DNA from 2 places in the Pantoea sp. X-Soil-MYKO-1785 genome. Region 2 is predicted to be linked to the other one. Evidence: predicted binding sites of a transcription regulator. Region 2 holds the regulator's gene; the other holds the start of a gene.
The links. The regulator LexA, encoded in region 2, represses DNA repair genes until DNA is damaged. The targets are predictions, from matches to a motif close to TNCTGTATGTACATACAGNA.
Positions count from the first base shown of each region.

Region 1: AC6I8D_RS06485 (DNA translocase FtsK 4TM domain-containing protein) is a predicted target of LexA. The motif match lies at 2,904-2,923, and genes of this name have one in related genera.

Region 1 covers NZ_AP036000.1:1,381,045-1,395,702, reverse strand. Annotated here, with positions in the region: gene AC6I8D_RS06485 (DNA translocase FtsK 4TM domain-containing protein) at 1-2,843, opposite strand, end outside; gene lrp (leucine-responsive transcriptional regulator Lrp) at 2,962-3,456, opposite strand; gene trxB (thioredoxin-disulfide reductase) at 3,979-4,947, shown strand; gene cydD (heme ABC transporter permease/ATP-binding protein CydD) at 5,092-6,861, shown strand; gene cydC (heme ABC transporter ATP-binding protein/permease CydC) at 6,861-8,591, shown strand; gene aat (leucyl/phenylalanyl-tRNA--protein transferase) at 8,624-9,316, shown strand; gene infA (translation initiation factor IF-1) at 9,662-9,880, shown strand; gene clpA (ATP-dependent Clp protease ATP-binding subunit ClpA) at 9,967-12,243, opposite strand; gene clpS (ATP-dependent Clp protease adapter ClpS) at 12,296-12,616, opposite strand; gene cspD (cold shock-like protein CspD) at 12,940-13,164, shown strand; partial or broken gene AC6I8D_RS06435 (DUF2813 domain-containing protein) at 13,240-14,658, opposite strand, start outside.
Region 2 covers NZ_AP036000.1:283,587-298,244, forward strand. Annotated here, with positions in the region: gene AC6I8D_RS01255 (alkaline phosphatase family protein) at 1-389, opposite strand, end outside; gene AC6I8D_RS01260 (ABC transporter substrate-binding protein) at 410-1,471, opposite strand; gene AC6I8D_RS01265 (UTRA domain-containing protein) at 1,688-2,395, shown strand; gene psiE (phosphate-starvation-inducible protein PsiE) at 2,467-2,877, shown strand; gene ubiC (chorismate lyase) at 2,964-3,476, shown strand; gene ubiA (4-hydroxybenzoate octaprenyltransferase) at 3,488-4,372, shown strand; gene plsB (glycerol-3-phosphate 1-O-acyltransferase PlsB) at 4,582-7,005, opposite strand; gene AC6I8D_RS01290 (diacylglycerol kinase) at 7,135-7,503, shown strand; gene lexA (transcriptional repressor LexA) at 7,609-8,223, shown strand; gene dinF (MATE family efflux transporter DinF) at 8,328-9,650, shown strand; gene AC6I8D_RS01305 (CsbD family protein) at 9,822-10,034, shown strand; gene zur (zinc uptake transcriptional repressor Zur) at 10,107-10,628, opposite strand; gene AC6I8D_RS01315 (conjugal transfer protein TraF) at 11,079-12,329, shown strand; gene dusA (tRNA dihydrouridine(20/20a) synthase DusA) at 12,436-13,431, shown strand; gene pspG (envelope stress response protein PspG) at 13,610-13,876, shown strand; gene AC6I8D_RS01330 (quinone oxidoreductase) at 14,083-14,658, opposite strand, start outside.

The sequences.
Region 1 (14,658 bases), 1.1 Mb from region 2:
TTGTAACCGGCCAGGTTACGCACGCCCAGCGCCGACATCAGCTTATAGCGACGTTCCATTTCACCGACACTCCAGCGCAGCGCATTGGCGGCGTCTTTCATGTCCGTAACCACTTCAGTCAGCAGATGCGGGATGCCTTCATAGACTGACAGCTCCAGCATTTTCGGGTCGATCATGATGAAGCGGACTTCTTCCGGCGTGGCTTTATACAGCATGCTGATAATCATGGCGTTAACGCCGACTGACTTACCGGAACCGGTGGTACCGGCGACCAGCAGGTGTGGCATTTTCGCCAGATCGGCCACCACCGGCTGACCCGCAATGTCTTTACCCAGCACCACCGCCAGCGGTGAAGGATTGTCGCGGAACTTAGGACAGTCCAGTACTTCTCGCAGGTAAACTGTCTGGCGATGCTTATTCGGCAATTCCAGACCGACATAAGGTTTACCCGGGATCACTTCCACTACACGCACCGCCACGGTGGAGAGTGAACGGGCCAGGTCCCGCGACAGGTTGGAGATACGCGCGGCTTTAACGCCCGGCGCTAAGTCCAGTTCGAAGCGGGTAATCACCGGGCCAGGTGAAATGCCAACCACTTCTGCTTTGACCCGGTAATCGCCTAAGCGCGACTCAACCAGTCGGGCGGTCTGTTCCAGAGAGAACATATCGACCGGCTCTTCCTCTTCTGGCGGTGCGGTCAGCAGATCCAGCGAAGGCAGAGGAGTAGATGGTTTCTCCAGCGGCTGTTCGTGACGCATCAGGAACGGATGGATCAGACTTTCATGCAGCGTCGGCTTAGCCTCTTCAACCGGCGCGGCGGCCGGCGAAGTATATGCGGCTGGCTGTGGAGCCGTCGGTGACGCTGTGTGCGGCTGCGGTGCGGCAGGTGCCGTATAGGCGGACTGCTCTGGCGCGGCGGGTGCAAAAGCGCCCGGTGCTGGCGTCTGTGCGGCTGCCGGTGAGGCAGAGTACGGCGACGGCGTCGCAGCCGATGCGGTATAGGCAGACTGCTGCGGCGCGGCAGGTGCCGGCACCTGCGCGGCTGACTGAGGCGTTGAAACCTCACGCGTCTGCTGCCATGGCTCATGCGAGGCGGCAGGTGCTTCCGGTTCCGGGGTGGCGGCTATCGTAAACAGCGGCTCGACCGGCCCCTCGTCGACCAGATCTTTCATCGGTGAGAAGTCAAAAGCAGACGCCGTATCCAGATTAAATAGCGGGGCCTCTTTTTTCACTTCCGGCTCATACCGTTGCTGTTGCTGTTCGGCGAACTGGCGAGCCAGCGCGGCCTGCTGCTGCGCTTCCTGCTCATCTTCGTCGTCCTGCTGCCAGCCAGTGCCATAACGCTGCTGCTGTTCAGACTGGAATGCCTGACGCAGTTCAGCCTGCTGCATCGCCTCTTCCGCTTCCGCTTCTAAAGGTGCAGCCGAAACACTCTCTTCGGTTTTCGCTTTCTCTTCCGCCATCCGCTGAGAGGGCAACTTAATGCCATACGAGGCCAGCTCGCGTCGGGTGGGCAGTTTTACCGGATTCGGACGCGGCAGTGCCGGACCGATGCCCTGCTTAACCTGCGGATTGAGGGTGGCTTCAGGCGCCAGATCGAACACTGGCGCGCTGCGCGTCGCCGCCTCAGCAGCCGTGGCTACGGCTGCGGTCGGTGCGGCAGGTATGGATTGCGTATCACGCCAGTTACCCATCTTAGGTTCATTATCGTCATCAGCGTTGAACGACGATGAAGCGGGCGCTTCATCTGGCATTTCAAAGCGATATAACGGCGGATTCTCCGCTGGCGCGTGATGCGCAGACGTACCGGCTGCGGCGAATGCAGACTCAGTAGCGTGACTGGCTACCGGTGCAGCGCTTTGCGGTGCCGTATAGGCCGGAGAAGCAGCTGGCTGCGAGACAGGTGCAGAGGCTACGGGCGCAGGTGATGCCGCAGACGTTGCTGGCGCTGGGGACGTTGCAGACGTGGCTGGTGCAGAGACTGCCGCTGGGGCGATCTCCCCTTCTGCCGCTTGGGTGGTGGCCGCTACGGCCGCGCTGGTCGCCGCAGCAGCTTTCGCCAGCAGCGGATCCTGCTGAGAAAGTTCCGCCCCGGCAGCCGCACTGCGCGGTGCCGAGAGCAACACATCGTCATCATCGTCAGGGTCAGCAGCACGCAGCAGCGGCGCGTCAGTATGCTCGCGCGCTTCCGGTTCATCCTCTTCTTCCTGCCAGGGTTCATCGTGGCGCGACCGGTTACTGGCAAACGTCAGCACGCCCATCACCACGCCACCAATTTTTTCGGCGATAGCCAGCCATGACCAGCCGGTATAGAGCGTAATGCCGGCCGCCCAGACGCAGAGTAAGGCCAGCGTGCCGCCCGCCGGGCTAAACCACGGGGCAATCGCATTACTCACCAGGCTGCCGATCACGCCGCCTGAGGCGAAATACCAGATGTCATCTGCATTCAACGCCGCCATACCGCAGGTGGTGACCACCAGCGCCAGCACGCCGATCAGACGCAAGCCAACGGCGAAATAGTCAAAATAATCCTGGTTATCGCGCTGACGGAACGCAATCCAGCACAGGCCGAGGATCACCGGAGGAATGGCGTAGGCCATCACACCAAAGATGAAAAGTAAGGTGTCAGCCAGCCAGGCGCCAACGCTGCCGCCAATGTTGTGAATGGGTTCATGCCAGGCCGTTTGCGACCAGCTCGGGTCGGAAGGGTTAAAACTGACCAGAGAAACCATCAGGTAGATGGCAAAAAGCGCCACCAGGATGAGCAACGCTTCCAGCAGACGACGTCCACTGCTCAGCGATTGTAACGAAACGTCTTTATCTTCTGTGTATTCCTGGCTCAAGAGAACTCTCCAGGTGCCTGTAAAGTAAGAAGCAACAGCGTCGGGCTAGCCCGACGCTGGTCCTGTATGAATTCACAGGAGTGTACCGAAATCTCACAGGTTTTGCACCTGCCCCGCATTAGCGAGTTTTGATTACCAGCCGATTGCTTTGTTTAACCTCTTCCATCACCACGTAGGTCCGCGTGTCGTTTACGCCTGGCAGGCGCAGCAGGGTTTCACCCAGCAGTTTACGGTAAGCGGACATATCAGGTACGCGCGTTTTCAGCAGGTAGTCGAAATCGCCAGAAACGAGGTGACACTCTTGAGTTTCCTCAAGTTTTTGTACAGCGGCGTTAAATTGCTCAAACACATCGGGCGCACCACGATTCAGAGTAATCTCAACAAACACCAGCAGTGAAGCATCAAGATAATGTGGGTTTAACTGCGCGGTATAGCCAAGGATAAAACCCTGACGTTCGAGACGACGCACACGCTCAAGACATGGCGTAGGCGATAATCCTACGCGTTTGGAAAGTTCCACGTTTGAAATGCGACCATCTTTCTGAAGCTCATTCAGAATATTCCTGTCAATTCTGTCGAGGTCTTTCCCGGGGCGTTTCTTATTGTCTACCATTATTATTGTCTCTCTTAATTCCTTCCCTTTACCTGCCACGCCCTGAAAACGCTCATTGTTCGGGGCATTTCTGAAGTGAACTAACCGAGCCTGTGCGCTTTCACACTCATCCGTATGACGCATGTTGTCTGTCCACATCATGCGTCATTACCAATATCAGGCTGCATTTATTCGGTGTTGTGTGCAAAACAGGAGAGGAAACCCTGTTTTGTTCCGATTAATGTTATTCGCTTCTGATAATGTTTTCGCAAAAGCGCAGGCGATTGTCAAAGTAAAATGTCCAAATTCAGTACAAGATGCCAGACAGACCGCTGGGTATCTGTTTTTAAATGAGTATTTTTGAACTGCTGCACCAGCAAAAACCGATTTTTGCCCCCTTTTGGCGCAGCAGGCAGGCGAAAAGCGGACTCATCGTCTACGCCGTTTGCAGCTATCGTTAACAAAATTGCCTAAGCCTTGTCATTGCCGCTGGATATTCCCTACAATCGCAGGCTATGTCAGCCGAATGAAACTGAGGAACGCATGAGTACGGCCAAACACAGTAAGTTACTCATTCTGGGCTCCGGTCCAGCGGGTTATACCGCAGCCGTTTATGCTGCACGCGCCAACCTGAATCCGGTATTGATCACCGGCCTGGAAAAAGGCGGACAGCTGACCACCACCACCGAGGTGGAAAACTGGCCGGGTGACCCGCACGATCTGACAGGTCCATCGCTGATGGAACGCATGCATGAGCACGCCGAAAAATTCAATACTGAGATCATTTTCGACCATATCCACACGGTCGATCTACAGAATCGTCCGTTCCGCCTGACCGGCGACAGCGGTGAATACACTGCCGATGCGCTGATCATTGCGACCGGCGCCTCCGCCCGCTACCTTGGCCTGCCGTCGGAAGAGGCGTTTAAAGGCAAAGGGGTTTCCGCTTGCGCCACCTGCGATGGCTTCTTCTATCGCAACCAAAAAGTGGCGGTGATCGGCGGCGGTAACACCGCGGTGGAAGAGGCGCTTTATCTCGCTAACATCGCGGCGGAAGTGCACCTGATCCATCGTCGTGACAGTTTCCGGGCAGAGAAGATCCTGATTGATCGCCTGATGGAAAAAGTCCGCAACGGCAATATCGTGCTGCACACCCATCGTACACTGGAAGAAGTGGTAGGCGATCAGATGGGCGTTACCGGCCTGACGTTACGTTCAACCCTGAACAGTGAAGAGACCGAAGCCCTGGAGGTCGCAGGCCTGTTCGTGGCAATCGGCCACAGCCCGAATACCGCCATCTTTGACGGTCAGCTTGAACTGGAAAATGGTTACATCAAAGTTCAGTCTGGCCTGCACGGTAATGCGACCCAGACCAGCATTCCTGGGGTGTTTGCCGCGGGTGATGTCATGGACCATATCTATCGCCAGGCGATTACGTCTGCCGGCACCGGCTGTATGGCTGCGTTAGATGCTGAACGTTTCCTTGACGGGCTGGTTAAAAACGATAAGTAAGTTGTTAACCCTCTGATCTCAAATGTTCCGGGCGACTGTTTTTCAGTCGCCTTTTTTATTGCCCGCATGCTAGATTCTTGCGCCTGAACGGGATGAAAATGCCCGATTATTTTCATCGCTCATCGGCTCAACGCAGGGTCTCGCATGGACAAAACCCGACAGCAGCACCTCACCCGCTGGCTTCGTCAGCAACGTCATTTCGCCGGTCGCTGGTTGCGACTGAGCACGCTGCTGGGCGTGGTTAGCGCACTGTTGATCATTGTTCAGGCCGCACTGCTGGCTTCGCTGCTGCAGGCACTGATTGTTGAACAGCAACCGCGTGCTGCACTGGCCAGCGAGATGCTGCTGCTGTTGCTCTGTTTCATGCTGCGCGCCGCGATAAATTATGCCCGCGAACGGGTCGGTTACCGTGCCGGCCAGGCTATTCGTCAGGCATTACGTAAACAGGTGTTAGATCGCTTATCGGCGCTGGGTCCGGCATGGATTCAGGGCAAGCCCGCGGGCAGCTGGGCCACCCTGCTGCTCGAGCAAATCGAAGAGATGCAGGACTATTATGCCCGCTACCTGCCGCAAATGACGCTGGCCGTGCTGATCCCCTGCTGCATCTTGCTGGCGATCTTTCCGCTTAACTGGACGGCGGGTTTGATTCTGTTTGCGACCGCGCCGCTGATTCCGCTGTTTATGGCGCTGGTCGGGATGGGTGCAGCCGAAGCAAACCGCCGCAACTTTCTGGTGCTGGCGCGTCTGAGCGGTAACTTCCTTGATCGCTTACGCGGCCGCGAAACGCTGCGGTTGTTTCACCGCGGCGAGGCGGAGCAGCAGGCGGTGGCGGCAGCCACTACCGACTTCCGTCAGCGCACCATGGAAGTGCTTCGTCTGGCCTTTCTCTCTTCGGCGGTACTTGAATTCTTCGCCTCGTTAGCGATTGCCGTGGTGGCGGTTTATTTTGGTTTTTCTTATCTCGGCGAACTGCACTTCGGCGATTACGGCCAGGGCGTCACCCTGTTTGCGGGTTTCCTGGTGCTGATTCTCGCACCGGAATTCTTCCAGCCGCTGCGCGATTTAGGGGCGTTTTACCATGCGAAAGCGCAGGCCGTCGGCGGTGCCGATGCGCTCGAACAGTTCATGCAGGGCAGCCCAACCAGCGGCCCGGCGCAGGGTGACATGCCGTTTACTGCCAGCGCCCCGCTTACTCTTGCTGCGGTCGATCTGTTGGTCTTTGCGCCGGATGGCCAGCCGCTGTGTGGCCCGCTGACCTTTACCCTGGCGCCAGGCGAGCGCGTCGCGCTGGTTGGTCAAAGCGGTGCCGGCAAAACGGCCCTGATGAACGCCCTGCTCGGTTTTCTGCCCTACCAGGGCTCGCTGAAGGCGAACGGGGTGGAAGTCCGCGACATACGCCGTACTGACTGGCATCAGCAGCTCAGCTGGGTCGGGCAGAATCCTCAGTTACCGGCCGCCACGCTGCGTGACAATATTGTGATGAACGCCAGCTGGGATGCGGTACGCTTTGCCGCTGTGCTCGAGACCAGTGGCGTTAACGAATTTCTGCCACGGCTGCCACAGGGAATTGAGACACCGCCCGGCGATGGCGGCAACCAGCTGTCGGTCGGCCAGGCACAGCGCATTGCGGTGGCGCGCGCGCTCTACAAACCCTCGCATTTGCTGCTGCTGGATGAACCGGCAGCCAGTCTGGATGCGCTTAGTGAACGTCATGTGATGCAGGCGCTGAATCAGGCAGCTACCCAACAGACCACGTTGATGATCACCCATCAGCTTGATGCATTAAGCAACTGGCAGACGCTGTGGGTGATGGAGGCCGGCAAACTGGTGCAACAGGGTGACTGGCAGACGCTATCGCAACAAGCGGGCCCGTTCAGTCAGATGCTGAAACACCGTCAACAGGAGATTGGCTGATGTCCGCTCTACGTCCGTTTCTGCGCCTCTGGCTGCGTCACCCTTTTCGCCTGGCGCTGGGAGTAGTGCTGGCGATCCTCACCTTACTGGCCAGCATTGGTTTACTGACGCTCTCCGGCTGGTTCCTTGCCGCCTCATCAGTGGCCGGCGTGGCCGGGCTTTACAGTTTCAACTATATGCTGCCTGCTGCTGGCGTTCGCGGCGCAGCCATCATCCGCACCGCCGCCCGCTATGCTGAACGGCTGGTCAGCCACGACGCGACTTTCCGGGTATTGCAGCATCTGCGGGTGCATACTTTCAGCCGCCTGATTGCTCTTTCACCGGGCCAACTGTCGCGTTTTCGCCAGGCCGATCTGCTCAACCGTTTTGTTGCAGACGTCGATACGCTTGATCATCTCTATCTGCGGGTCATTTCCCCGCTGGCGGGTGCGCTGGTGGTAACGATGGTGGTTACCCTCGGCCTGAGTTTTATCGATTTGCAGCTGGGACTCACGCTGGGCGCTATCATGCTGGGCACGCTGATTATCCTGCCGGCGCTGTTTTATCGCCTTGGCTCACCAGCCGGGGTAGCCATTGCCGGTGGCCGGGCCCGCTGGCGCACCCAGCTGATGCACTGGCTGGCCGGCCAGGCCGAACTTACCCTGTATGGCGCTTCACCGACGTGGCGTAAACAGCTTGATGAGCAGGAACAGCACTGGCTGTGTGCGCAGGGCCAGCAGCTGCGGTTACAGGCTGCCGCGCAGAGTCTGCTGTTGCTGATCAGTGGCCTGACGGTGACCTCGCTACTGTGGCTGAGCGCGGGTAGCATCAGCGAACAGCAGTTACCCGGCGCACTGATCGCGCTGGTGGTTTTTTGTTCGCTGGCGGCATTCGAAGCGCTGGCCCCGGTTGCCGCTGCTTTTCTGCCAATGTCGCAGGTGATCACGTCGGCACAGCGGGTTAATGACATTATCGATCAGGTGCCGGCAATCACTTTTCCCGCACAGGGCCGCGCCCGGACCGGTAGCCTGGCGGTAAAGATTGAGCAGCTTGATTTCAGCTATCCCGATCGTCCGGATAAGGTGCTGAATCAGTTTTCGCTGCGGCTTAACGCGGGTGAGCACATTGCGCTGCTCGGACCGACCGGCTGTGGCAAATCAACCTTGCTGGCGCTGCTGACGCGCGCCTGGGAGAGCCAGCCTGGCGCGATCGGCCTGAACGATCTGCCGATCGCCGCCTGGCCGGAAGCAGAACTGCGCCAGCGTATCAGCGTAGTGACTCAGCGGGTTCATCTGTTCAGCCAGAGCCTGCGTGATAACCTGCTGCTGGCCTGCCCCACCGCCAGCGATGAGAGATTACGTCAGGTGCTGATCGACACCGGCCTGCAGCGCCTGCTGGAGACGCCAGAGGGTTTAAATGCCTGGCTGGGCGAAGGTGGCCGACCACTCTCGGGTGGTGAGCTGCGGCGCCTGGCGATAGCCCGGGCACTGCTGCATAACGGCGATCTCTGGCTGCTGGATGAACCCACCGAAGGGCTGGACGCCACCACTGAACAGCACATCCTCAGCCTGCTGCAGCGGCTTACGATCGGCAAAACGGTGATGATGGTGACGCATCGCCTGAGCGGGCTGGAGCAGATGGACCGCATTTGTGTGATGGATAACGGTGCGATTGTCGAGCAAGGCAGCCATGCCGAATTAATCTCAAAAGCGGGCCGCTACTGGCGTTTCCAACAGCGGATTGCGCTATAGTCTGGCGACATGCTGATGAGTAGAACAACGCGATGAGACTGGTACAACTATCACGGGAATCTCTGCAATTTCCGCCGCCGGAGATGGCCCTGCGTGAACCGAATGGCTTGCTGGCGATGGGCGGCGATCTCTCCCCTGCCCGCTTACTAAACGCTTATCAGCACGGCATTTTCCCGTGGTTTTCACCCGGCGATCCGATTCTCTGGTGGTCGCCCGATCCACGCGCGGTACTGTTACCGGAGCATTTTCACCTTAGCCGCAGTATGAAGCGTTTTCATCAGCGTTCGCCTTATCGCGTGACGATGAACGAGGCGTTTGCTGAGGTGATTGACGGCTGCGCCACGGGCCGTGAAGAAGGAACCTGGATCACCTTTGAGGTGAAACGGGCCTGGCTGCGGCTGTATGAATCAGGACATGCGCACTCGATTGAGGTCTGGGATGAGCACCAGCTGGTGGGCGGCATGTATGGTCTGGCGCTGGGCCAAATCTTTTGCGGTGAATCGATGTTCAGCCGTCAGGAGAACGCCTCAAAAACCGCACTTTTGGTTTTCTGCCAGCACTTCCTCAAACATCAGGGGCGTCTGGTGGATTGTCAGGTACTTAACCCGCATACGGCGTCACTGGGCGCGCAGGAAATCCCGCGTGCTGACTATCTGCAATATGTACAAAGCCTTGCGTGGCAACCGGTCAGCGACGGATGCTGGCGAACACAAACCCTTTTTTAACCGCGCGCAGATGTTTTGCACACATAAAGGCGTATAAGTGATATAATAGTCGAGTTTGGTATGTCGTCCGCGCTTAGTTTTTACAAGCCGGAATTGCCAGGCTGGGAATCTCAACGCACTCTCGGAACTGTTTCAATCGTGCGCGTGTAACCGGTTGATACAGATTCTTAGCCCGCTAATCCCCCGCAGACGTCACATAAACACCCGAATTTTTCCGTAATGCTCGCGTTATGACGCGAAGCACGGCAAAGCGTTGGCAAAATCGCCGACGGTTCTTTACATAAATCGTTGAATTGGGCATTATCTTGCCGGTTCAACTGAAAGGTAGTACACCCAGAGGATTCGATGGCCAAAGAAGACAATATTGAAATGCAAGGTACCGTACTGGATACGTTACCTAACACCATGTTCCGCGTAGAACTTGAGAACGGACACGTGGTTACCGCTCATATCTCCGGTAAAATGCGCAAAAACTACATCCGCATCCTGACGGGCGACAAAGTCACAGTCGAGTTGACCCCGTACGACCTGAGCAAAGGCCGCATTGTCTTCCGTAGTCGCTAAGCTGCGATAGTCTCGCGGCACCAGAAATGCAGCGAAAAAAAAGGCCGGATGAGAATCCGGCCTTTTTCATATCTGGCTGCCGTCAATCAGTGCACGGTGCCTTCTGTTTTGCGTTTCTCTGCGCTGAGGAAGTGATAGGTCAGCTGACCTTTTTCACGATCGAGCGCCACCGAGACTGAGCCGCCATCCACCAGCGAACCAAACAGCAGTTCATTAGCTAACGGTTTTTTCAGGCTTTCCTGTACGGTGCGTGCCATCGGACGGGCCCCCATCGCTTTGTCATAGCCCTTCTCAGCCAGCCAGTCACGTGCTTCATCACTGACTTCCAGCGACACGCCTTTCGCATCCAGCTGCGCCTGCAACTCGACAATAAACTTGTCGACCACCTGATGAATCACCTCTGGTGACAGGTGACTGAACCAGATGATGTTGTCCAGACGGTTGCGGAACTCTGGCGTAAAGATCTTCTTGATCTCTTCCATTGCATCGGTGCTGTTGTCCTGATGAATCAGGCCGATAGACTTACGTTCGGTTTCACGTACCCCGGCATTGGTGGTCATCACCAGCACCACGTTACGGAAGTCCGCTTTGCGACCGTTGTTATCCGTCAGCATGCCGTTATCCATCACCTGCAGCAGCAGGTTGAACACGTCAGGGTGCGCTTTCTCAATCTCATCCAGCAGTACCACTGCATGAGGATGTTTGATCACCGCATCCGTCAGCAGGCCGCCCTGATCAAAGCCGACATACCCCGGAGGCGCACCGATCAGACGACTGACAGTGTGACGCTCCATGTACTCGGACATATCAAAGCGCAGCAGTTCAATGCCCAACGCTTTCGCCAGCTGTACGGTAACTTCAGTTTTACCGACACCGGTCGGTCCGGCGAACAGGAATGAACCGACGGGTTTACGATCCTGACCCAATCCTGCCCGGCTCATTTTGATCGCTTCCGTCAGCGCCTCAATGGCGTTGTCCTGACCAAACACCAGCATTTTCAGGCGGTCGCCAAGATTTTTCAGCGTATCGCGATCGGTTGCTGAAACGCTTTGCTCCGGAATACGGGCAATACGTGCGACCACGGTTTCAATGTCAGCCACGTTAACGGTTTTCTTACGCTTGCTGGCTGGCATCAGGCGCGCACGCGCACCGGCCTCATCGATCACGTCAATCGCCTTATCCGGCAGATGACGGTCGTTGATATATTTCACCGCCAGCTCCACCGCCGCACGTACCGCTTTCGCGGTGTAACGCACGTCGTGGTGCGCTTCGTACTTGGTTTTCAGGCCATTCAGGATCTGCACGGTTTCATCAACAGAAGGCTCCGTGATATCGATCTTCTGGAAGCGACGCGCCAGGGCACGGTCTTTTTCAAAGATGTTGCTGAACTCCTGATAGGTGGTGGAACCCATTACCCGGATTTTCCCGCTCGAAAGCAGCGGTTTAATCAGGTTAGCAGCATCAACCTGGCCGCCCGAGGCGGCACCTGCACCGATGATGGTATGGATTTCATCGATAAACAGAATGCTGCTCTCATCCTGCTCGAGCTGCTTCAGCAGGGCTTTGAAACGTTTCTCAAAGTCACCGCGGTATTTGGTACCGGCTAACAGCGAACCAATATCCAGCGAGTAGATGGTGCAGTCTTTCATCACTTCCGGCACGTCGCCCTGCTCGATACGCCAGGCAAGCCCTTCAGCAATGGCGGTTTTTCCGACGCCCGATTCCCCCACCAGCAGCGGGTTGTTTTTACGGCGACGGCACAGCACCTGGATAGTACGCTCCAGCTCTTTATCGCGACCGATCAGTGGGTCAATGCCACCGACGCGAGCAAGCTGATTGAGATTGGTGGTGAAGTTTTCCATACGATCCTCCCCGCCTGCTTGCTCTTCGTTAACCGGATTTTCTGCGCCAGGCGCCTGGCCAGGCTCATCTTTGCGCGTACCGTGTGAAATAAAGTTCACCACATCAAGACGGCTGACTTCATGTTTACGCAACAGATAAGCGGCCTGCGACTCTTGCTCGCTGAAGATAGCGACCAGCACGTTCGCACCGGAGACTTCGCTGCGACCGGATGACTGGACATGGAAAACCGCACGCTGTAATACGCGCTGGAAGCTGAGCGTCGGTTGTGTATCGCGCTCCTCCTCACTGGCAGGTAAAACGGGTGTGGTTTGTTCGATGAAGGCTTCGAGTTCCTGCCGCAGAGCCACAATGTCCACCGTACAGGCTTCCAATGCCTCTCTGGCCGACGGGTTACTGAGCAATGCCAGTAACAGATGCTCGACGGTCATAAACTCATGACGGTGCTCACGCGCTCTGGCGAAAGCCATATTTAAACTGAGTTCCAGTTCTTGATTGAGCATTAGGCACCTCCCCCAATTATCGCTCTGACCTGTTTCCTATATGGAGACGGGATCAGGCTTTTTCCAGCGTACACAGCAACGGATGATGGTTTTCCCGCGCATAATTGTTCACCTGGGCCGCTTTAGTCTCGGCGACTTCTGCGGTAAATACACCACAGATCGCCTTGCCGTGGTAGTGAACTTTCAACATCAGTTGCGTTGCACGTTCAACATCATAAGAAAAGAACTTTTGTACAACGTCAATAACAAATTCCATAGGTGTATAATCGTCATTATTCAGAATGACTTTATACATTGAAGGCGGCTTTAACCCTTCGCGTACTTTGTCTTCGGCCAGATGTTCAAAGTTAAGCCAGTCGTTTGTGTTTGCCATAGTGTTCCGTTGAGATTTCGCCCATCGCATTTAAGCGGCTACATGTTGACAGTTTAACATGCCTGTCAAGCCGCTGACCGCTGACCGCTGATGGAAATTTATTCAGAAATTCCCAGCCGCGACCTGTATCACAAAATTTGCAATAGCGTTAACTGCCTCAAATTTTGATGATTTTTTCCCCACCGAGCCCGGGGGTTTGCTTGACGCCAGCGGCCATTTCTCTACATTCTACTTGCACAAGCTGATTGAGTTTTAATCAAACTCGACTCACAGCTTCAATGACCTCACCTACTTATAAAATGTCTTGCGAGGGAAGTAAAAGCATGGAGACGGGTACAGTTAAATGGTTCAATAACGCCAAAGGCTTTGGCTTTATCTGTCCAGTTGGCGGTGGCGAAGACATCTTTGCCCACTACTCAACGATTCAGATGGAGGGTTACAGAACGCTGAAAGCTGGCCAGCAAGTTCAGTTTGATGTCCACGAAGGTCCGAAAGGCAATCACGCCAGTCTGATCGTGCCGGTAGCAGAAGTACAGGCCGTTGCCTGACCTCTGCCTCCCCCGACTGAACACTCCCCTAAAAATGCCAGCCACCGACGCTGGCATTTTTCTTGTGCCCCGCGTTCAATCCGCCTTACCCTGCGCCAGCCCGATGACCCGGGCGAACATCTCACGCATTAACAGCGGAATGGCATCCTGACCGATTTCCGCCGCTGACGTAGCCACTGCGATCGCCAGCTCAGGCTTCGAACTCTGGTGAATCGCTTTGGTAATAATACGCCTGGCACTCATCCTCACGTTTAACGGCAGGTGCGCCATCTGCAGATAAACATCGCGAAAGCCCTGCTGGAAGAGGAAGTTTTCGATATCCAGCGCCGGCAGTTGCGTCAGGTGCTGCTGCTCGCTATCGTGCGGCTGCAGCTGGCTGCGGGCGGTAGTGGCATACTTGTTGCCCGCCTCGTCTCCGTCCGTCAGGACATGCCAGGCGATCCCCATCCGGCGAGCGAATTTCAGCAACGGTTTCAGGCCGGACTGGGCAAACTCAATGACTTTTACCCCTTCGGCGGCAAAATTGTAGCCGCACTGCTGCGCCAGCTCATTGATGATCCAGACTTCGGTTTCGCCTTCCACCAGCAGCCAGCAGCGGGCAAACAGCGCCGCCGGCCGGTTAACACGGATATGGAAGCCGATGCGGCGACTCTCCTCTGCGCTCAGGCCTTCCGGACCGATGCGCCACGCCGCGACCCGTGATGGTTCACGCACCAGTCGGCAGACATTCTCCACGGCACCTGCGACAGCAGCTCCGCCGAGTTGGTGGTGGCAATTTTTTGCAGCGGCAGCAGCGACAGCATATTCCACGCCACCGACAGCATAATGGGATGCAGGCGGGTTTCCGGATCTTCAATCAGCAACAGCGGACGCGCCTCAGGTACCAGCGGCAGATCGCCCCGCGCCTGGATCAGCAGCGTGAACATCTGCAGCAGAATCAGTTGCCGGCTGCGTGAATCATTGCCGGCGATCAGCTGATTAAGCTGATCCAGCGCCTGCCAGCCCCGATCGCCGTGACGCTGTTGTGGATCGACCCGCCGGGTAATCGCGGCGGCAGGCTGCTGCACCAGAAAGTAATGTTCCATCAGTTGCTGCAGCGTTTTCAATCCCTGCCGCAAGACCTCATCGCTCAGTTGCTGCGGATGCCGCTCCAGATCGCGCGCCAGACCTTCCATTCCGGCCATCAACTGAGGATGCAGGATCGGATCGTCCGGCGGCGTCTCAAGCCGGGCTCGTTTACTGAAGCGCGCATCGCGCAGTCGCAATACCGGATGCCGCTGCAGCAGGCGTGCAATGGCCGCCGCGCAGTTTTCCTGTGTCAGCGGCTGAAGCTGGCGGTCGACAAAGCGTCGACTGGCACTGACCCCTTGCTGACGCCAGGTGGCACGCACGCTGTAATAGAGCCAGCGCGAGTTCTGTGCGTCACGCTGCCAGAACGGTGCCAGCAGCGCATCGTCAGGGCTGCCATCGTCGCGAAAGTGAAACACCACCGAG
Region 2 (14,658 bases):
CTATCATCAGAGTAGAAATGTCCGTACTGAATCGGCAGCTCCGGCGTGTCAGTATGACGATCGCGTGCCGCCACGAACGGCGTGCGGTTATACAGCTCACTGACCCAGTGGTAGGCGGCGGCGGCCGTGGTCAGCCCGGCAGCGCGCGCATAGTGAAATACGCTGCGCTCGCGGCTTAAACGGTTGACGCCGTTATGAATAATACCGCTTCTGACCGGTGTTACGCCGGTCAGAATGCACTCATAGAGCGGGCGCGACAGCGAGGGCAGTTCACAGGTCAGACGGTAATAGTGACCGTTGCCCTGCGCACATTCGGCGTGCAGATAACCCATTGCATGTTGCGCGACCTGATTGCTCAACCCGTCCAGCACCACCAGGATAGTCTTCATTCCGTTCTCCTTGCCGCGATTTACTGCTGCATATTGATGACGACATTTTCCTGCCACAGGCGCGGCAGCATTTTCGAGGACTTATCCCAGGCGGCCTGATCGTGGATTGGACGGGCATTTTTGTATTCAGACTGCGGCAGCAGGCGAGCCTGAACATCGGCAGGCAGGGTCAGATGCTCGGCACGGATCGGGCGGGCGTAACCTTTCGCCAGATTGATCTGACCCTGGTCTGAGAAGATATATTCGCGCGCCAGTTTGGCGGCATTCGGATGCTTCGCGTATTTGTTAATAATGGTGGTATAGCCAGAGGTCACGGAGCCGTCAGACGGGATCACCACTTCGTAACGATTTTTATCGATCTGGTCGCGATAGTTCAGGCCGTTAAAGTCCCACACCACCGCCATTTGTACTTCGCCTTTTTCAATGTTGGCAATCACCGGATCGGTGACGCCCAGCCGGCCTTGTTTAGCCAGGTCGGCAAAGAAGGCCAGCGCCGGTTTCAGGTTCTTCTCATCGCCGCCTAAAGCGTAGTTTGCAGCCAGTACGCCATTAGCAGCCTGAGCAGCCACACCGACGTCGCCGATAGTAACCACATACTTACCTTTTTTGAGATCGGCCCAGCTGTGCGGAATATCTTTAACCTGCTGCTTGTCGATCAGAAAGGCGATGGTGCCGGTATAGGCCAGCGCCCAGTTCCCCTCTTTGTCTTTGGCCCAGTCGGGGATTTGATCCCAGTGGCTCGGTTTATAAGGCTGAGCAACGCCTTTCGCCACCGCCACCGGGCCGAATGCCGCGCCCACATCACCGATATCGGCGCTGGCGTTCTCTTTTTCCGCGTCAAACTTCGCCAGCTCCTGGGCAGACGACATGTCAGTGTCGCTGTGTTTCAGGCCGTATTTGCTGCTGATGTCGTTCCAGGTATCTTTCCAGTTGGCCCAGCTGTCCGGCATGCCGACGCTGTTAACCTGACCTTCACTGCGCGCGGCTTTTTCCAGCGCGGCAAGGTCGTTATCGGCAGCCTGCGCAACGGGCAGGGCGAGCACTACAGCACTGGCTACTACAGAGGCGATAAACGCTTTCATCTCAGTTGCTCCGGGTGTAAGTTGATGGGCCTGGCTGGTCTAGTCCAGCAAGAACCGAGCCAATGTAGCCCCTGTATATGAACGATTTATGACAAAGCGAGGGCGCGTGGCGGATAGCGGATGGCAAGCCCGCAGCGACTCAACGCGGCAGGCAGGGTCTGGGACGCTTATCTGAACGGTTACAGTGCGAAATCGCACCAAAATGAGGCTACTGTTGTGGAGTCGATAGCACTCAAAACGGCGGACGTAATCGCCAGCGTCTTGCTGAGCCGCATACAGGCCGGTGAGTTCAGCGGCGGGCGACTGCCTGCGGAACGGGCCCTGAGCGAGGCATTTGGCACCACCCGCATTACCCTGCGTGAAGCGTTAGGCAAGCTGGAGGCGCAGGGAATGATTTACCGTGAACTGCGCCGTGGCTGGTTTATCGCACCGCCACGACTGATCTATAACCCGCTGCATCACAGCCATTTTCATGCCATGGCGACGGAGCAGGGGCGTCAGGCGACCACCGAAGTGATCGCGGCTGAACAGGTCGCGGTGCAGGGCGCGATAGCGACAGCGCTGCTGCTGGCACCGGGATCAACGGTTTACCGCATTCGCCGCCTGCGGCGCATTGACGGACGGGCGGTGCTGTACGTTGAACATTACCTTAATCCGCGTTTTTTCCCCGGCCTGCTGGATGAAGATCTTACCCGTTCACTGACCGATCTCTATGACCAGCGCTACGGTATTCGCTATGGCGGGGCGCGCTTTACCATTCTGCCCGGCCCTTTGCCGGAGATCGCCGCGCCGGCGCTGAACGTCGCGCCTGGCAGTCCGGGCTTGCTGATTACCCGGATTAATCGCGATCGGCAAAAACGGGTAATTGACTGCGACTGTGAATACTGGCGCTACGATGCGCTGTGTGTTGATGTCGAAGCCTGAGGGCCATATTGTGATTCAGGTCACACTCACGCATGATAGCGTCCGCTACTAACTCTCTTCTGAGGCGCTACATGAGTGACAAGAATCCCCTGGCCCGCCACCTTGCGACCGTATTGCAATGGGTGCTGAATCTGGGTCTGCTTAGCCTGGCGATTATCCTTATCGTTTTTCTCGGCAAAGAAACCATTCACCTGGCTAACGTGCTGTTCAGCACCGGTGAACAGGCATCGTCCTATCTGCTGATAGAGGGAATTGTGATTTATTTCCTCTATTTTGAGTTTATCGCTTTGATTGTGAAATATTTCCAGTCTGGCTATCACTTCCCGCTACGCTATTTTGTCTATATCGGCATCACCGCGATCATTCGCCTGATTATTGTCGATCATAAAAATCCTTTCGACACCCTCTGCTACTCTGCCGCGATCCTGATTCTGGTGGTGACGCTGTGGCTGGCGAACAGCAACCGCCTCAAACGTGAATAAACCCTCTGCCGTCTGTAACGACGGCAGGTGTTCATGCCGCGACTCTGCGCTAAACTGACGCCCTGAAAATTTTTGGGAGTGGTGCTATGTCGCAAGACGCGCTCAGCTTATTACGTGCGCTTAACTGGCTTTCACCGACGCAGGCTCCGCTTGCGCCGTCGCTGCTCGACTGGCTGATGGAAGAAGACTCCATGACGCGCCGTTTTGAGCAGCATTGCCAGCAGGTGACGGTAGAGCCGGTACGTGAAGGCTTTATTGATGCCAGCGAGTTGGGAGAAGAAAAAGCCTTTTTACCGGACGACAAACGCTTCTGGCTGCGGGAAGTGCTGCTGTTCGGCGACGGTGAACCCTGGCTGGCTGGCCGCACGCTGGTACCGGAAAGCACCCTGAATGGCCCGGAGGCGATGTTGCAACAGCTGGGTACGCGTCCGCTGGGGCGTTATCTGTTCTCCTCTTCAACCCTGACCCGTGATTTTATCGAGCCGGGCAAGGTTGATGCGCTGTGGGGACGCCGCTCGCGTCTGCGGCTGTCCGGCAAACCGCTGCTGCTGACGGAACTGTTTTTACCGGCTTCACCGCTTTATCGCGATCTGGCCTGAGGAAATCTGTGGTGGAAAAGAGCTTACACATCAATAAATGGCAGGCCTATAGCCGCCTGATGCGCATTGATAAGCCGATCGGCACCCTGTTGCTGATGTGGCCCACCCTGTGGGCCTTATGGCTGGCTGATATGGCGATCCCGCCGCTTCCGGTGCTGCTGGTGTTTGTTGCCGGCGTTTTCGTGATGCGCGCCGCCGGCTGCGTCATTAACGACTTTGCTGACCGTAAGGTGGATGGGCATGTTGAGCGGACCAGGCATCGGCCTTTAGCCAGCGGCGCGGTCAGTGCCAGAGAAGCCAAACTGCTGTTCGCCGGGCTGGCGCTGGTGGCGTTTGCGCTGGTGCTGACCATGAATCTGATGACGATACTGCTTTCGGTGGTCGGTCTGGCGCTCGCCTGGGTTTATCCGTTTATGAAACGCTATACCCATCTGCCGCAGGTGGTGCTGGGGGCCGCGTTTGGCTGGGCGATTCCGATGGCCTGGGCGGCAGTTAGTGAGTCCTTACCTTTGGTCTGCTGGCTGGTATTCTTCGCCAACATTTGCTGGACGGTGGCCTATGACACCCAGTACGCGATGGTGGATCGCGACGATGACCTGAAGATTGGCGTTAAGTCGACCGCGATTCTGTTTGGCCGTTTCGACAAGCTGATAATCGGCCTGCTGCAACTGGCAACGCTGCTGCTGATGGCGTGGGTTGGCATGTTGCTGCAGCTCAACGTGGCGTTTTACGGGACGCTACTGCTGGCGGCTGGCCTGTTTATTTACCAGCAAACGCTGATCGCCCGGCGTGAACGCCCGGCCTGCTTTAAAGCCTTCCTCAACAACAACTATGTCGGGCTGGTGCTGTTCCTCGGTGTGTTGATGAATACCCCGCCGTTTAGCCAACTGTGGTAATCGACAGGCCAGACGGGTTTGCGGGGCGCTGAAATGCTATCCGATGCGATTCAGCGTGACGGAACTCAGCGTACAGTTCAGGCAATTCGTCAGGCAGGAGAAGGTTCCGGCACAGATAGTCAGGCAGGAAAGGGTGCAGTTGCAGCGCAGCATCGTTCAGGCACAAAAAAGGCGACCTCACGGGGTCGCCTTTTTACTGCGCAGGGCATTTAGTCGTGGGCCACGGCGCTTTCGATGGTCATGCGTACATCGCTGGTGACCAGATCGGCCAGAATGTGCCATGTTGCCAGGGTCTGCGCGACATCTGCATCACCGCTGTCGCTGATATAACCTTCATCGCGCAGCGTCAGAACCAGTGAGGTGAAGACCGCTTTATCGAAAAACTCCGGCGCGTTGATACCGTGCAGCACTGACAGACGTTGCGCCAGTGTGCGGCTCTCTTTCTCCAGCGTCCCGCGGTTAATGGCCGGTTTGGCGCTGAGAATAGAGAAGGTAATGGCATAGCGCTGGAGCGTTTCACGCACGCCGGCCGCCAGCAGTTGCAGCGTACGGTAGCGCGCCGCGGTAAAGCGCAGCTGACCAGCCTCAAGCGTAATCAGTCCCTGACGCGCCAGCTCCTGACAGAGTTCGGTCAGCAGTTGCGGCAGCTCATCGGTCTGCCAGCGCAGGAACAGTTCGCTCTTCAGCATCGGGTAGATCAGACTCACCTGGCGCAACAACTCGGCTTCGCTCATGGTCTGATGCTGCTGCACAATAGCGGCAATCAGCGACGGCATCACCAGCATGTGGTGAATGTTGTTGCGATAGTAGGTCATCAGCACCGCCTGCTCACGTGGCAGGATGATGATGTCGCCAATGCTGTCTTTCTCGCTCTCAAACTTATTCATGCCCATCGCATGATCCAGCAGCGCCTCTGCGGAGAGATCGGGCACCGTGGCGTTGGCTGAATAAGGCACGTTACGCAGCAGCTGGGTATAGCACTCAAGCTGCTCAATCAGCTGTTCGCGGGTTAGTGAGCGCTGACGTGAGGCGAGTAGCGCGGTGACGCACAGGTTCATGGCGTTGGCCGCACCCGCTTCATTGATACGTACCATTAAGCTCGCCGCAATGTCGTTCACGGTAGGGGTTAACCAGCTTGGACGCTGCGGTTCGATAGGATCGATCGACTCACGCCATTCCGGCACCCGCTTGTTGAGATAGTTAACCAGCGGCAGCGGTTCGCCAAAGTTAACGTAGCCCTGGCCGAGGTTGCGCAGCTTACGTAAGCCATGCAGCATCTGCATGAAGCCCTCTTTCTCTTTCGCCGCACCGCGTAGCTCTTTGGCGTAGGTACCCACTTCCATCACGTGCTCATAGCCGATGTAAATCGGCACCAGGGTGATTGGGCGATTACCGCCGCGCAGCATTGCCTGCAGGGTCATGGCTAAGGTGCCGGTTTTCGGATCGAGCAGGCGACCGGTGCGTGACCGTCCTCCTTCAACAAAATATTCAACTGAGTAACCGCGGGTGAACAGCTCACCGAGATACTCACGGAACACCGTGGCATACAGTTTGTTGCCTTTGAAGGTACGACGAATAAAGAATGCGCCCAGACGACGGAAAATCGGGCCGGCTGGCCAGAAGTTGAGGTTGATACCGGCGGCAATGTGCGGCGGCACCAGTCCCTGATGATAAAGCACGTAAGAGAGCAGCAGGTAATCCATGTGGCTGCGATGGCAAGGCACATAGACGATTTCATGGCCATCCTGCGCCAGCTGACGGACTTTTTCGCCGCCATTAACGTTGATGCCCTGATAGAGCCGGCTCCAGAGCCAGCCCATGACGCGGTCGGTGACGCGAATCGCCTCATAGGAGAAGTTCGCCGCGATCTCTTCCATCATCTCAACCGCATTTTGCTGCGCTTTTTCATGGGAGATTTTTTTGCTGCGCGCTTCGTCTTCTACCGCTTTTTCAATCGCTTTGGATTGCAGCAGACGATTAAACAGATCCTGACGTGCCGGTAAGCGTGGGCCAACTGCCGCCAGCCGCTGACGGGCGAAATGAATGCGCGCCACCCGGGCCAGTTTCTGGGCGATTGATTGGTCGGTGCCGTGTTCGGTTGCCATACGGCGCAGCGAAACAGTCGGCGAGAAACGGACAAAACTGTCGCGTCCATGCCAGATTACCGCAAAGAATTTCTGCACACCGTTCAGCACCCGCAGGTGCGGCGTATCTTCGCCCTGAACCTCACGGCCTGGCGCCCGGCCAAACATCACCGTCACCGGCAGCATCTGGATATCCAGCTTGGGATTATTGCGGTGCAGGTCCAGGTAATCGTGAAAGATTTTCACCGATTCAACGCTGGGGACAAAATAGGGGAACACACGCGGGCCATCGTGGATAAAAACGTGGCGCGGCAGCAGCGAACCATCAATCTCCAGCGGAGAAAGCGGGTCGGGCAGATGATGCCGCAGGCACTGCGCGCGTAAAGTCAGTAAGTCCGCCTTCGAATCGTAAGGCAAAACGTACATAATGGGCCGGGTCGGGTCCAGACCATGTTCAGAAACGGGATCGGCCGGAATGGCCTTACTCTTTACCAAAAAGGACAATGGTAAATTCAGTAATTTGTAATAAAGTTTACGCCAACCTGACATAGACAACATGAAGCCTCTTGTTAGCAAAGCGCCGCAAGCATACCAGAAAGCGCAGCGAAGATCTGTGGTGGTGCCAATTGCACGCAGCCCAGACATTGACGTCAATCCGATGAAAGGGTTCCACTTACTATGGCAAATAATGCCACCGGTTTTGTAAGAATAGTGAAAGCCGCAGGTTATTCATGGCAGGGCCTGCGCGCCGCCTGGCAACACGAAGCCGCTTTCCGCCAGGAGGCGCTGGCCGCGCTGGCCGCCATTATTGTCGCCTGCTGGCTGGATGTCGATATCGTCTCCCGCATTCTGATGATTGGCGCTGTGGTGCTGGTGGTCATTGTCGAAATCCTCAACAGCGCCATTGAGGCGGTAGTGGATCGTATCGGTCAGGAGCGCCACCCTTTGGCCGGACGGGCCAAGGATATGGGCTCCGCGGCGGTGCTGATCAGCATCTTACTGGCACTGTTTGTCTGGATCGCGCTGCTTTGGTCGCATTTGCGATAAGCCTTCCACAACGCGTCAGATGGCGCGTTTTGCCTGAGAATCGGTTTCCATTTCACCAATACCTGTATATACTCACAGCGACTGTATAAACAACCAGGGGGCGGGATGAAAGCATTAACCAGCAGGCAGCAGCAGGTCTATGACCTGATTCGCGACCATATTACTCAAACGGGCATGCCGCCTACGCGTGCAGAAATTGCCGCGCAGCTGGGTTTCCGCTCGCCGAACGCGGCAGAAGAGCATCTTAAGGCACTGGCACGTAAAGGGGTGATTGAGATTGTTTCTGGCGCCTCACGCGGTATTCGCCTGTTGATGGAAGAAGAAGCGTCTGAAGGTCTGCCGTTGATTGGCCGGGTTGCTGCCGGTGAGCCGATCATGGCGCAGGAGCACATCGAAACCCATTACAAAGTGGATCCGGGCCTGTTCAAACCTTCTGCTGATTTTCTGCTGCGCGTCAGTGGAATGTCGATGAAAGATATCGGGATTATGGATGGCGACCTGCTCGCAGTACATAAAACCCAGGACGTGCGTAATGGCCAGGTTGTGGTGGCCCGCATTGATGATGAAGTAACGGTTAAACGCTGGAAGAAGCAGGGTGCTATTGTGCATCTGCTGCCTGAAAACAGTGATTTTGAGCCAATTATCGTCGATACGCGCGCTCAGTCGCTGACGGTCGAAGGTCTGGCGGTCGGTGTGGTTCGCAACGGCGAATGGCTCTGAGTCTGACATAACCACGCATTCGTAGCGTCTGATGCTATTCTGTCTGCCCTAATTTTGTCGCTGCTGCTCCCCTCTCTGCAGCGGCACCGAGCACGGAACTGCGAATGCGTTTTTTAACGGCTACCGACAAAAACCTCTGGCGGCTGGCGCTGCCGATGATCCTTTCTAACATCACCGTTCCTTTACTGGGAGTGGTCGATACTGCTGTCATTGGTCACCTCGACAGCCCGGTCTATCTTGGCGGGGTTGCGGTCGGTACGACAATCACCAGTTTCCTCTTCATGCTGCTGCTGTTCCTTCGAATGAGTACCACCGGCCTGACGGCGCAGGCTTTTGGTGCCGGCGATAAATTGGCACTGGCACGTGCGCTGACCCAGCCTTTAATCATTGCGCTGCTGGCTGGCGTGCTGTTCGTCTGCCTGCGTTCGCCAATCGCTGCGTTGGCGACCGATCTGATTGGCGGCGATGCCAGCGTTCTGCAACAGGCGACGCTGTTTATTCAGATCCGCTGGCTGAGTGCGCCCGCCACTCTGGCAAATCTGGTGATCCTTGGCTGGCTGCTGGGCGTGCAGTACGCGCGTGCGCCGGTCATCCTGCTGGTGATCGGCAATCTGGTCAATATTGTACTCGATCTGTGGCTGGTGATGGGCCTGCACTGGGGTGTGGCAGGCGCGGCAACCGCGACCGCACTGGCAGAGTATATAACGCTGGCCGTCGGTGCGGTGATGGTCTGGCGGGTATTGAAACTGCGTGGCATCACCCCGGCAATGCTGAAGCAGAGCTGGCGCGGTGACATGAAGCGGCTGCTGCGTCTTAATCGCGACATTATGCTGCGTTCGTTAATGCTGCAGCTCTGTTTTGCCTCGCTGACGGTGCTGGGCGCACGCATCGGTCCGCAGGTGGTGGCGGTGAACGCGGTATTGCTGATGTTTATCACCTTTACCGCCTATGCGCTGGATGGTTTTGCCTACGCGGTTGAAGCCTTCGCCGGTGAGGCGCATGGTGCGAAGGATGGCAGCCGGCTGCTGCGCGTCTGGCACTCTGCCTGCCGACAGGCGCTGGTGGTGGCCTTGCTGTTCTCATTGATTTATGCGTGTTTCGGTTCGCACATCGTGGCGCTGCTGACCTCGATCGAACAGCTGCAACAGGCGGCCGATCGCTATCTGATATGGCAGGTGATCCTGCCGCTGGTGGGGGTCTGGTGTTATCTGCTGGATGGCATGTTCATCGGTGCAACCCGCGGCCGGGAGATGCGTAACAGCATGGTGGTGGCGGCACTCGGTTACTTCCTGACGCTACTTAGCGTCCCGCTGCTGGGCAACCATGGCTTGTGGCTGGCAGTTAGCGTTTTCCTGGCGCTGCGTGGTCTGTCGCTATGGCTGATCTGGCGTAAACACTGGCAGCAGAACAGCTGGTTTAACGCCTGATAGCCGGCCTCTGACGCGCTCAGGCTACAGATTATTCTGTATTGTTTCGGCAAACCTAAAATCTTCTACTATAATTAACCGTAAGCAGCGCAGTGAACCAGCGCTTTATATCGTCATTTTGTTTTCTTTCAAGATAAATGATGTAACCAAAGGATGACATAGAGGTCTGCCATGAATAAAGATCAAGCGAGCGGCAACTGGAAGCAATTCAAAGGCACAGTGAAAGAGAAATGGGGCAAGCTGACCGACGATGATATGCAGGTTATCGAAGGCAAACGCGATCAGCTGGTCGGAAAAATTCAGGAACGTTACGGCTATGCCAAAGAAGATGCAGAGCGCGAAGTAACAGACTGGGAAAGTCAGAACAAAGATTACCGCTGGTAATCACACAGATTTACGGATAAAGCTCCTACCCCCCGGTACGCTCATACCGGCACCCGCACAAGGATGTGCACATTACCCGCGTTTTCCCCGCTTTTTACCTTCACTTTGATGATCGTGCTGACAACTTTCATGATGGGTGCAGGCTTCGACTTCGACACAATTCTCACATAATCCATGTGCTTCAATCACGCTGTGACGCAGAGCAAATTGCGCCTCTCCAGCCAGCGTCGCAATAATCTTCTCTACTCCCTGCGCCTGCTTTTCGGTTACTGCCGCACAGCGATCGCACACCAGCATTACTGATGTGTGTGCCGGTGCCTCGAAATGGTGACACATCACATAGCTGTTATTGGACTCTACCCGGTGGATAAAGCCCTGTTCCAGCAGGAAGTCCAGCGCCCGATAGACCGTAGGTGGCTTGGCCTGAGGTTCGCTAACCCGAAGTTGATCCAGCAGATCATAAGCGCTGATCGATCCTGGCTGCTCAGCCATTAATCGTAACACTTCAGCCCGCTGCGATGTCAGACGCACACCGCGCTGCAGGCACAGTTTTTCCGCCTGGGTCATTATTTGCTGTGACGTCATGTTTGACATGGAAACTCTCCGCTGGATAAGTGATGTTATTTTATCACACAAATTTTTGCGGCGCAGAGGTTGGTTGTTGCCTGATAAAACAGCAAATTCTGCTCGGACGTCGATCAAAAACGCGAGTTCATCCGCAGGCGAGGCCGCTATCAGCCCCAAATCAGATCCACTCGTCGACCGGCTAAGGTGGCCTTTGTCGCGCTTTTGCTTTGCATCTCACTGAGTTAAGAAGTAATGTTCAGAAAGACTTAAGAAATGTCTGGTATTATTTTATTTATTATCGGGTATTTTGAACAAAAATAATGTTTTACTGATTGGAAAACGTCCAATCCTTTGAATTAAGCGACTGTTTCCTTTGAATTCACAGCAATAACGCGTTAGCCAGGGTTCACAATAGGGCTAACAAACTATTCAGTCGTTGAATGTTTCAACGGCACTTTCTCAGGTGATGGCAGGCAAATGGTGAAAAAATCCGCTCAACGCTCAGCGCTGAAGTACACCGCTGTAGTGAATGCGCTTTTCCTTTCTTCTTCCGCCATGGCGGCGGGGACCTGGTACGATGCACGCAATGACGCCATGGGCGGAACCGGCGTTGCATCTTCTCTTTATGGCTCAGCCGTGCTGGCCAACCCGGCTTTAATGACACGAGCCAAACCCGACGATAGCGTCAGTATTATTTTCCCTTCCGCCGGTATTCAGGTCACCGATAAAGATCACCTGATCGACAAAGTGGATGACATCACCGATACCGTTGATCGCTACCGCGAGGTGATCGGTAACCTGACCTTCGCCGATTATCTGCGGGGCTATCCTGAAGTGCGCGCTGCCTCAGGCGATGTCGCCAATCAGCTCAGTGATTTGCGCGGCAACAAAGCGGACGGCAACGCCGGGGTGGCGCTGGCGGTCACTATTCCCAACGAGACGCTGCCTTTCGCCTTTATCACCAAAGCCTATGGAACAGCACACGTGCGGGCCAACGTGGTCCAGAGCGATATCGACTATCTGCGTGGTGTTGCTAACGGCACGGTGCTTCCTCGTCCGGGCGACCAGAATAACCTGCGCTCCAGCGCCAACGGTTTAGCGGCGCTGGTCACCGACTATGGCGTCGCACTGGCACATGAGTTCACCATTGCCGGTCAGCCGGTGTCGGTGGGCGTCACGCCGAAAGTGCAAAAAACCTGGCTGTATAACTACACCGCCAGCATTTACAACTATGACAAAAGTGACATCAACAATAGCCAGTATCGCAGTACGGATACCGGCTTTAACGTTGATGCCGGTCTGGCGACCACGTTTGCTGAAAACTGGACGCTGGGCATCACCGGACAAAACCTGGTATCCCGCGATCTGCAGACCAAAGAGGTCAACGGCTTCCGCGATACTTATCAGATCCGTCCACTGGTCACCACCGGTCTGGCCTGGGATAAAGGCCCGTTCACCGTGACCGGCGATGTCGACCTGACCGAAACCAAACGCTTCAAAACGCAGGAAAACAGCCAGTATGCGGCGGTGGGTGCGGAATATCGGGTGCTCGACTGGTTACAGCTGCGTGCCGGTTATCGTGCGGATATGCGTTCGAACGATGAAAATGTCGCAACCGCCGGTTTCGGCCTGTCACCGTTTAACAAAGCGGTGCATCTGGATCTGGCTGGCTCGGTTGGAGCGAATAATACCTGGGGCGCGATGATGCAGCTGGGCTTCAATTTCTGATCTTCTTTCATGCCGCAGTTCGGGGCGGGCGATGCACTATCGCCCGTCCTTGTGTTATCCTTGCACAGAATTCAATCACCCTCATTTACCGGATTGCCTGCGCTTCATGACCGATACTTTTTCTTCGCAACGTTTCTCGATTGCCCCGATGCTCGACTGGACCGATCGCCACTGCCGCTATTTTCATCGTCAGCTGACCGGCGATACGCTGCTCTACACCGAAATGGTGACCACCGGCGCGATTATTCATGGTAAGGGCGATTACCTGGCCTATAGCGAGGATGAACATCCGGTCGCCTTACAGCTGGGTGGCAGCGATCCTGCGGCGCTGGCGCACTGCGCCCGTCTCGCAGAGCAGCGCGGTTACGACGAAGTGAATCTGAACGTCGGCTGTCCCTCTGACCGGGTGCAGAATGGCCGCTTCGGGGCCTGCCTGATGGCAGAAGCCGATCTGGTCGCTGACGGCATCAAAGCGATGCGTGATGTGGTGTCGATTCCGGTGACGGTAAAAACGCGCATCGGGATTGATGAACAGGACAGCTATCAGTTTCTGACCGATTTTGTCGGGACAGTGGCCGAGCGCGGCGGATGCGAGACGTTTATCATCCATGCGCGTAAAGCCTGGCTGTCTGGCCTCAGCCCGAAAGAGAACCGCGAAATTCCACCGCTTGATTACCCACGGGTTTATCAGCTGAAGCGGGACTTCCCACACCTGACGCTGGCGATTAACGGCGGTGTGAAAACGCTGGAAGAGGCGCAAACCCACCTGCAGCATCTTGATGGCGTCATGATGGGGCGTGAAGCCTATCAAAATCCTGGCATTCTGGCGCAGGTAGATCAGCAACTGTTTGGGCGTCAGCATCCGGCGGCCGATCCGGTGGCGGTGGTCCGCGCCATGTACCCCTATATTGAAGCCGAACTGGCGAAGGGCACTTATCTGGGCCATGTGACACGTCATATGCTCGGTCTGTTCCAGGGGATCCCGGGAGCACGCCAGTGGCGACGCCACCTGAGTGAAAATGCCCACAAACCTGGCGCGGATGTGCGCGTACTGGAAGCCGCACTGGCACTGGTGGCGGATAAAATTCCGCAGGAAGCCTGATCGACCTGTACCCAAAGAGACCAGCCGGCAATGGCTGGTTTTTTTTACGCCAGGTTTTGGTTATTTTGACTGTTCACCGGTTAATCAGACTGGCCTGTTATCAGCAAAAACAATCGCTTACAGATTGGCACGCTTCTTGTAAAGATCGTCACAATGAGTCTCAATAAGGAGCGCTAACGTGGAAATTTTATTTGTATTGGGTTTTTTCCTGATGCTGTTGCTAACCGGTGTTTCATTGCTCGGCGTACTGGCTGCGCTGGTGGTCGCCACGCTGGTAATGTTCGTCGGTGGACTGTTTGCACTTGTTATCAAAGTGTTGCCGTGGCTGGTGCTGGCAGTGGTCGCTGTCTGGCTGCATCGCGCCTTTTTCGGCGATCGTAATACGCGAGAATGGCGTAAGCTAAAGCGTAAGATCAATAACTTAGACCGAAAAGGCTGGCGTTAATTGCGGAGATGATCACAATTTGACGTTGTGCTTAGACAATACCTGCATTTAAACATATTTTTTACTTATGTTTTCTGGCAGGATAGTTGTCGTTGAGTCGAAACGAATTCATCGCCGCTGTCCCTACACCAGCGCGAACGAAAATAAAAAAAGAGAAGGGCTTCCTGCGGGAAGCCCTTTTTGTATGCTGAACGGGGTACCGGCTATCAGGGAATCAGCAGGCTCGACCCTTGGGTGGCACGGCTTTCCAGCATCTGATGCGCTTTACCCGCCTCCTTCAATTCAAACTTCTGCTGTTCCGGCACCTCCACTTTAATCGCGCCACTGGCCAGCAGCGAAAAGAGTTCGGCACTGGCGGTTACCAGCTCCTGACGGTTAGTGATGTAACCGAACAGCGACGGGCGGGTAACAAACAGCGAGCCTTTCTTATTCAGGATGCCCAGATCGACCCCGGTCACCGGGCCGGAAGCGTTGCCGAAACTCACCATCAATCCGTGACGACGCAGCGAGTCCAGCGACGCTTCCCAGGTATCTTTACCGACCGAGTCATACACCACGCCGACTTTTTTCCCCTGGGTGAGTTCGCTGACGCGTGCGGCGATATCCTCTTCGCGATAGTTAATCGTTGCCCAGGCGCCGGCATTCTTCGCCAGCGTCGCCTTTTCAGCTGAACCGACGGTACCAATCAGGTGCGCGCCCAACGCTTTTGCCCACTGGCAGGCAATCAGGCCGACACCGCCAGCGGCGGCATGAAACAGGAAGGTCTCATCCGCTTTGACTTT